One region of the Rahnella sp. AN3-3W3 genome, then DNA from elsewhere that is predicted to be linked to it. Evidence: riboswitches for the same ligand, from Rfam matches in the RefSeq annotation. Region 1 holds a riboswitch; the other holds the start of a gene.
What was found. A riboswitch is a leader RNA that binds a small molecule or an ion and turns the genes downstream of it on or off. The one in region 1 is predicted to bind thiamine pyrophosphate.

Region 1 (4,182 bases):
TCAAACCCGACATCCACACCGGCGATCAACGACGGTGTAGTGAATTCAGGCGGATCCTGCAGTTCTATCTGATCTGCAAGGATCCGTTGCTCTTCACGTAACGCGCGCGTGTCGATCATAACGCCATGTTACTCGTGATACTGGCGGGACAAGCTGTGTACCGCTTCCACAAAAGCGCCGGCATTTTCTGGCGGAACGTCCTGGTGGATACCGTGGCCAAGATTAAACACATGGCCATTACCTTTGCCGAAACCAGCCAGAATGGTTTCCACTTCCTGCTCAATCCGCACCGGTGAGGCGTAAAGCATGGAAGGATCCATGTTGCCCTGAATCGCCACTTTGTCGCCAACCCGACGGCGCGCTTCAGCAATATCGGTGGTCCAGTCCAGACCCAGCGCGTCACAACCCGTTGCCGCCATCGCTTCCAGCCACTGGCCTCCGCCTTTGGTAAACAAGGTCACCGGCACACGGCGGCCTTCGTTTTCACGGATCAGGCCATCGACGATTTTGTGCATGTAGTTAAGGGAGAACTCGCGGTAATCGCGAGGTGTCAGTACGCCGCCCCAGGTGTCAAAAATCATCACCGACTGCGCGCCCGCTTTAATCTGAGCATTAAGGTAAAGAATGACGCTGTCGGCCACTTTATCCAGCAACAGGTGCAAGGTAGACGGATCGGCGTACATCATTTTTTTGATTTTGGTAAAGGCTTTGCTGCTACCGCCTTCAATCATATACGTCGCCAGAGTCCACGGGCTACCGGAGAAACCAATAAGCGGCACTTCACCTTTCAGGTTTTTACGGATGGTACGCACGGCGTTCATCACATAGCCCAGCTCCATTTCAGGATCCGGAACCGGCAGCTTTTCGACATCAGCACGATTGGTCAGTGGCGAAGAAAAACGCGGGCCTTCACCGGCTTCGAAATACAGCCCCAGCCCCATCGCATCAGGAATGGTCAGGATGTCGGAGAACAGGATCGCTGCATCCAGCGGATAGCGACGAAGCGGCTGTAAAGTCACCTCACAAGCCAGTTCGGCATTCTTACACAGCGACATAAAATCGCCGGCTTCAGCACGGGTTTCTTTGTACTCCGGCAAATAACGGCCAGCCTGACGCATCATCCACACCGGTGTAATGTCCACTGGCTGACGTAACAAAGCACGCAGGTAACGGTCGTTTTTCAACTCATTCATTCTTGCTCTTTCCTTCAATATTCGGGCCGCCCGACAATCATATGACGGCATTCTATCACGCAAAACTGACGCTAGACCTCGTCGTCTTCGCTTTCTGCGCGGCACTGCGCAACTGTGTCTTCAATCAGACGACGGGCAATCGTGCCGGGCGGTGGCAGCTGTGGCAGCTGGTCAAAGCGGTACCAGTCAGCGTTAAGCAGCTCTTTCGGGTCGTGTTTAATATCGCCGCTGTCGTAATCCGCCATAAATGCCATCATCAGCGAATTGGGGAACGGCCACGGTTGGGAACTGACGTAACGGACATTCTTCACGCGGATATTACTTTCTTCCATGACCTCGCGAGCCACGGTTTCTTCCAGTGTTTCACCGACTTCAACAAAGCCAGCCAGAACCGTGTGAATGCCATTACGATGACGGACGTGCTGCGCCAGCAAAATCTCATCACCTTTGCGGATTGCTACAATGATGCAGGGTGCAATCTGCGGGTAATAGCGTTCGCGACAATTCCCGCAAAGTGCGGCCCACTCGGTCTTACTGACGTGCATTTCATGCCCGCAGTATCCGCAGAACTTATGAGAACGATAAAACTCTGACAGCTGCACACCGCGCCCGACCAGCTGGAATAATCCGCGATCTTGATCCAGCAGCTGACGGGCGGAAACCATATGATTTGGCATTGTCTGACGGACCAGCCAGACAGGTTCACCCTGCCATTCGCCAATCTGACGCGCCGTTTTACCGGTCAGAGAATATTGTGCGGCGCTGCCAAACGGCAGTTCGCCCTCAGGCAGCCACAGCTTGCCTTCCTGGCTGATAACCCACCAGCCGTTATGTTGCTCAGTAATCTGTAATTCCATAATTGTTGTTGCATAACCTCGTCGGGACTGACAATCTGAGTAAGATATTCACATATTAGTAACTTTTAGTTACTTTTTTATCGCTCACGGAGTCAACCATGCTAAATCGTCTGGAAAGACTGACCCAACGCGTTGGTGGCAGTAATGAGTTAGTGGATCAATGGCTGCACGCGCGCAAAGAGCTGCTGGTTTCGTACTGCACTTTGGTCGGCCTGAAACCCAATAAAGAAAAACATACCCCTCTCAACGAAAAAGCGCTGGATAACTTTTGCCATAACCTGGTGGACTATCTTTCAGCCGGTCATTTCCATCTGTATCAGCGGATCATTGATGAAGTCGAAGGTGCGAACAGTCCGATAAAATTGCAGGCTGCGAAAATATACCCTGCACTGGAGCTGAACACTGAAGCTATCATGGCTTTCCATGATAGTTACACTGAAAATGATATTGATGATGACAATGCTTTCGCATTTCATTATGCATTATCCGATGTAGGTGAAGCGTTGGATGCGCGTTTTCAGCTGGAAGATCAATTGATTATTCTGGCATTTGACCGCAGCAATCATGAAGAAAAACCACCTGCAAATGAAGAACATCTCGCCAGACCGGCTTAACGCTTTGTCACATTAAAACTCTGCACCTGTTTGTAGTTTTAATTGTAGTTTTAGTTGTAGTTTCAAAAAACGCCTCCTATATTGAGGCTTCTTGTCGGAGTGCCTAGCGCATAATTTTCTCGCGAAGATTACGCCAGGCTGAGACCGTTAATTCGGGATCCGCGGAACCTGATCGGGTTAGTACCCGCGAAGGGAACAAGAGTAATGTTATGCGTTCAGCTCACTCTGGCATTCGCCTGCATCAGGCCGCCTGTGCTGCACCGCCCATTTTTACTCCTGCCGTAAACCTCCAGACAAGCAATTTTCCATCACGTTTTTTTTGCGAGGAATTTGCTATGTCGAGTACCCAGAAACCCGTTATTTCCGAAAAGAAAGCGTCTAATCGCCGTGAACAACGCGCGCAGGCTCAGTCGTTTATCGACAGTCTGCAGGGCGAAGCCTTCCCCAACTCCCGCCGTATTTATCTTGAAGGTGACCGCAAAGATATTCGCGTGCCGATGCGTGAAATCCAACTCAGCCCGACACTGGTCGGCGGTGGCAAAGATAATCCGCAGTTCGAAGAAAACGAAGCCATCCCTGTTTATGACACCGCCGGACCTTACGGGGATCCGTCAGCAGTTATCGACGTGCACACCGGTCTGGAAAAATTACGTGCCCGCTGGATAAAAGAGCGTGCGGACACGGAGGAACTCCCACAGGTCAGCTCCGGCTTTACCCAGCAACGGCTGGCGGACGAAGGGCTGGATCATCTGCGCTTCGAACATCTGCCGCGTCCGCGAAAAGCCATGTCTGGCAAAAATGTTACGCAGCTGCATTACGCACGCAAAGGCACGATTACCCCGGAAATGGAGTTCATCGCCATTCGCGAAAACATGGGCCGCGAGCGGATCCGTGGTGAGATTTTGCGCCAGCAACACCCCGGTGAAAGCTTTGGCGCGCATTTGCCTGCCAATATCACCGCAGAGTTTGTGCGTCAGGAAGTCGCCGCCGGGCGTGCGATTATTCCTGCCAACATCAACCATCCTGAATCAGAGCCGATGATCATCGGGCGTAATTTCCTGGTGAAAGTGAACGCTAATATCGGCAACTCAGCGGTGACATCATCCATCGAAGAAGAAGTCGAGAAGCTGGTGTGGTCAACTCGCTGGGGCGCGGACACCGTGATGGATCTCTCCACCGGCCGTTATATTCATGAAACCCGCGAATGGATCCTGCGCAACAGCCCGGTGCCAATCGGCACGGTGCCGATTTATCAGGCGCTGGAAAAAGTGAACGGCGTGGCCGAAGACCTGAACTGGGAAATGTTCCGCGATACCCTGCTGGAACAGGCCGAGCAAGGCGTCGATTACTTCACCATTCATGCCGGTGTCTTGCTGCGTTACGTGCCGATGACGGCCAAACGTCTGACCGGCATTGTGTCGCGTGGTGGTTCGATTATGGCGAAATGGTGTCTGTCACATCATCGCGAAAGCTTCCTGTTCGAGCATTTTCGTGAAATTTGCGAAATCTGCGCCGCCT
Region 2 (4,182 bases), on a different contig from region 1:
CACACGCATAAATGAGGAAAAAGGGGAAGTCGAAGGCGATTTAGCCCATCACTGGCAGGAAATTTCGCCGTTGCAATGGCGTTTTTATCTGCGCCCTGCCATTCATTTTCATCATGGCCGTGAACTGGAGATGGTGGATATCATTGCTACCTTCACCCGGCTGAAAACGCATCCGCTGTTCAGTAATCTGAAATCAGTCAAAACGCCCACGCCAAATGTTATTGATATCCACCTGAATGAACCCGATCGCTGGCTGCCGTGGCTGTTCGGCAATATCCACGCGATGATCCTGCCGCAGGAGTGGCAGTCGCTGCCCGATTTTGCCCGCCATCCGGTCGGTACCGGCCCTTACGCCGTGGTGCGTAACCTGAAAACCCAACTGCGCATCCGCGCCTTTGATGATTATTTTGGCTTCCGTGCGCTGATTGATGAAGTAAATATCTGGGTGTTGCCGGAACTGAGTGAAGAGCTGGTGCATTCCGGCGTACAGCTTCAGGCTGATGAATCAGGCAAAAGCGAGCTGGAAAGTCGCCTTGAAGAAGGCTGCTATTTCCTGTTATTTGACCAGCGTTCGCCGGTCGGACAATCTGAAGAAACACGCCAGTGGTTGTGCGATTTACTCAATCCCATCGCCTTACTGAATAATGCCGAACCGATTTACCAACGCTACTGGTCGCCGGCTTACGGCCTGCTGCCGCGCTGGCACCATAAAGCGCCACAACCGCGTCCGCCCAGACCGCAAAACCTGACCCAGGTGACACTGACATTTTACGGCGAGCATTCCGAGCATCAGGCGATCTGCAATGCGCTGCAGCCGCTGCTGGCGTCCGAAGGCATTGAACTGATTATTCAGGTCGTGGATTACGCGGTCTGGCACCGCGGTGACGCCAAAAGTGATCTGTGGCTCGGCAGTGCCAACTTCACCCTGCCGCTGGAATTTTCACTGTTTGCGCATTTCTATGAATTACCGCTGGCGAAACACTGCTTCAGTGAAGAGATGGAAGATGACGCCGCGCAGTGGCATGCGGGCAATTTATCGATCGCCAAATGGAGTCAGAAACAAACGGTCAGCCATCAGATCCATCCTCTGTTTCATCACTGGCTGGTGTTGCAGGGGCAGCGCAGTATGCGCGGCGTGCGTATGAACACCCTCGGCTGGTTCGACTTCAAATCCGCGTGGTTTGCGCCGCCGGACAGTTAATCGGACTATCGCATCGCGCCGTTAGTCTCTAGAATGACATCCGTTCTCAACGGGGTGCCAGAGTGCGTTCTTTTTCAAGAAGAATGAACTCGATCTTTAAACGCCGCGAGCGCGTGTTCAGCGGGTGAAGTCCAGCGCACAGAAAGCGGAGCGTACACAAAGTACGTGAGCATTTCGAGCACTGCACGACGCCCGATCAACACACGCACAGCAAGTTTAAAAGGCTGAGATTTAGACCCGTCGAACCTGATCCGGTTAACCCCGGCGGAGGGATTTGAGACTGCGCGATGCTTACTCAAAATCCTTTGCCCTTTCATTTTTTTTTGGAGCGCAAAGTTGAAAAAATTATTGTCCTGCCTGCTGTTACTTTCTGCACCTGCCTTCGCGGCAAAACCTGTCCTGACGGTTTATACCTATGATTCTTTCTCTGCCGACTGGGGTCCGGGCCGGCGATCAAAAAAGCCTTTGAAGCCCAATGCGGCTGCGAGCTGAAATACGTTGCGCTGGAAGACGGTGTCTCTTTGCTTAACCGTCTGCGGATGGAAGGCAAAAACAGCAAAGCCGACGTGGTTCTCGGGCTGGATAACAACCTGTTGCAGGCAGCTGAACAAACCGGATTATTTGCCAAAGCGCCGAAAACCGCTGCCAGACTGACCGTACCAGGCGGCTGGGACAACACCAAGTTCGTGCCTTACGATTACGGCTATTTCGCGTTCGTCTATGACAAAAACAAACTGAAGAACCCGCCAAAAAGCCTCGATGAGCTGATCAACAGCGACCAGAAATGGAAAGTCATTTACGAAGATCCGCGCACCAGTACACCGGGTCTGGGCCTGATGTTGTGGATGCAAAAAGTCTATGGCGACAAAGCACCGCAAGCGTGGGAAAAACTGGCGAAGAAAACCGTTACCGTCACCAAAGGCTGGAGCGAGGCTTACGGTTTATTCCTCAAAGGTGAAAGCGATCTGGTGCTGAGCTACACCACGTCTCCGGCTTACCACATCGTGGAAGAGAAGAAAGATAACTACGCGGCAGCAGATTTCACCGAAGGCCATTATATGCAGGTCGAAGTGGCGGGTCAGCTGGCGAACAGCCAGCAACCGAAACTGGCTGAAGAGTTCATGAAATTCGTTACTACGGAAGATTTCCAGAAAGTGATCCCGGCCGGCAACTGGATGTATCCGGTGATCAACACCCCGCTGCCTGACGCTTTTAAACAGCTGACGATCCCGGCTAAATCCCTGCAATACAGCGCACAGGATGTCGCCACTCACCGTTCACAATGGATCCAGGCATGGCAGAACGCCGTCAGCCGTTGATCCCGCGCTGGTTGTGGCCGGGCGCCATCGCCTCGCTGCTGATGTTGCTGGTGGCTATGCTGGCGTTAGGCTCTCTGTGGCGTCATGCGCCACAGATGAGCGGCGCCTCGCTGTGGCAGGATCCTTATCTCTGGCATGTGATCCGCTTTACCTTCTGGCAGGCGCTGCTTTCGGCGCTCTGTTCTGTGCTGCCCGCCATTCTGCTGGCGCGTGCGCTGTTCCGCCGCCGCTTCCCCGGACGTCAGCTGTTACTACGTTTATGCGCGATGACGCTGGTATTACCGGTTTTGGTGGCAGTCTTCGGCATTCTCAGCGTTTACGGACGACAGGGCTGGCTGGCGCAGATTTGCGGCTGGCTGGGCGTGGATTACCGTTTCTCGCCTTATGGTTTACAGGGCATTTTACTGGCTCATGTGTTTTTCAATCTGCCACTGGCAGCCCGACTCTTATTGCAGGCGCTGGAGAATATCGCCGTCGAACAGCGTCAGCTGGCTGCGCAGCTTGGGATGAACGCCTGGCAGCAATTTCGCTTTGTTGAATGGCCTGCCATTCGCCGGCAGATTTTCCCCGCCGCTGCATTGATTTTTATGTTGTGCTTCGCCAGCTTCGCCACGGTGCTGTCGCTGGGCGGCGGTCCGCAGGCGACCACCATTGAACTGGCGATTTTTCAGGCGTTAAGTTACGACTACGATTTAAGCCGCGCGGCCACGCTGGCGCTGATCCAGCTGTTTTGTTGTCTGGCGCTGGTCTTGCTCAGCCAGAAACTCAGTCAGGCGTTGCCGGTCGGACAAACGCATTCTCAGCGCTGGCGTAACCCGGACGATTCCAGGCTGCGGCGCATCGCAGATGCCGTGCTGATCGGCCTGGCGTTAATGCTGATCCTGCCGCCGCTACTCGCCGTGATTACCGACGGTATCAACCGTGCAGCAGTCGGTGTTTTACAACAACCTGCACTGTGGCTGGCATTATGGACATCCGTGCGTATCGCGCTGGGCAGCGGAATAGTGTGTGTCCTGCTGACTATGATGCTGTTGTGGAGCAGTCGCGAACTGCGATTACGGCAGAGAAATGGCTGGGCGCAGGTGATGGATCTCAGCGGGATGCTGATCCTCGCGATGCCGGGCATTGTGCTGGCAACCGGCTTTTTCCTGCTGCTTGGCGATACGACAGGTTTGCCACAATCGCCGTGGCCGCTGGTGATCATGACCAATGCGCTGATGGCGGTGCCTTATGCGCTAAAAGTGCTGGATAACCCGATGCGCGACGTGGCCGAACGTTACACGCCGCTGTGCCTTTCACTGGATATGCACGGCTGGCAGCGCCTGCGCTGGGTGGAACTGAGCGCGCTGAGGCGCCCGATTGCGCAGGCGCTGGCGTTTGCCTGCGTGTTGTCGCTGGGGGATTTCGGCGTGATCGCCTTATTCGGCAATGAGAACTTCCGCACCCTGCCATTTTATCTGTATCAGCAGATCGGCGCCTATCGCAGCCAGGACGGCGCGGTGACGGCGCTGTTATTGCTGCTGTTATGTTTTCTGTTATTCACCCTGATTGAGAAATTACCGGGCCGCCATGCTGACGCTGAATAAACTGACGTACCTGTACGAACACCTGCCGATGCGCTTCGATTTACAGATCGAGGCCGGTGAGCGCGTGGCCATTCTC

Region 2: linked by a shared signal. The riboswitch ahead of thiB (thiamine ABC transporter substrate binding subunit) and the one ahead of thiC (phosphomethylpyrimidine synthase ThiC) in region 1 are both predicted to bind thiamine pyrophosphate.

What each region holds. Positions count from the first base shown of each region.
Region 1 is NZ_JYDG01000037.1:17,035-21,216, reverse strand. Features, by position in the region: gene nfi (deoxyribonuclease V) at 1-119, opposite strand, end outside; gene hemE (uroporphyrinogen decarboxylase) at 129-1,193, opposite strand; gene nudC (NAD(+) diphosphatase) at 1,265-2,050, opposite strand; gene rsd (sigma D regulator) at 2,149-2,664, shown strand; TPP riboswitch at 2,750-2,876, shown strand; gene thiC (phosphomethylpyrimidine synthase ThiC) at 3,000-4,182, shown strand, end outside.
Region 2 is NZ_JYDG01000004.1:132,671-136,852, forward strand. Features, by position in the region: gene sgrR (HTH-type transcriptional regulator SgrR) at 1-1,201, shown strand, start outside; TPP riboswitch at 1,242-1,492, shown strand; partial or broken gene thiB (thiamine ABC transporter substrate binding subunit) at 1,538-2,520, shown strand; gene thiP (thiamine/thiamine pyrophosphate ABC transporter permease ThiP) at 2,496-4,106, shown strand; gene thiQ (thiamine ABC transporter ATP-binding protein ThiQ) at 4,090-4,182, shown strand, end outside.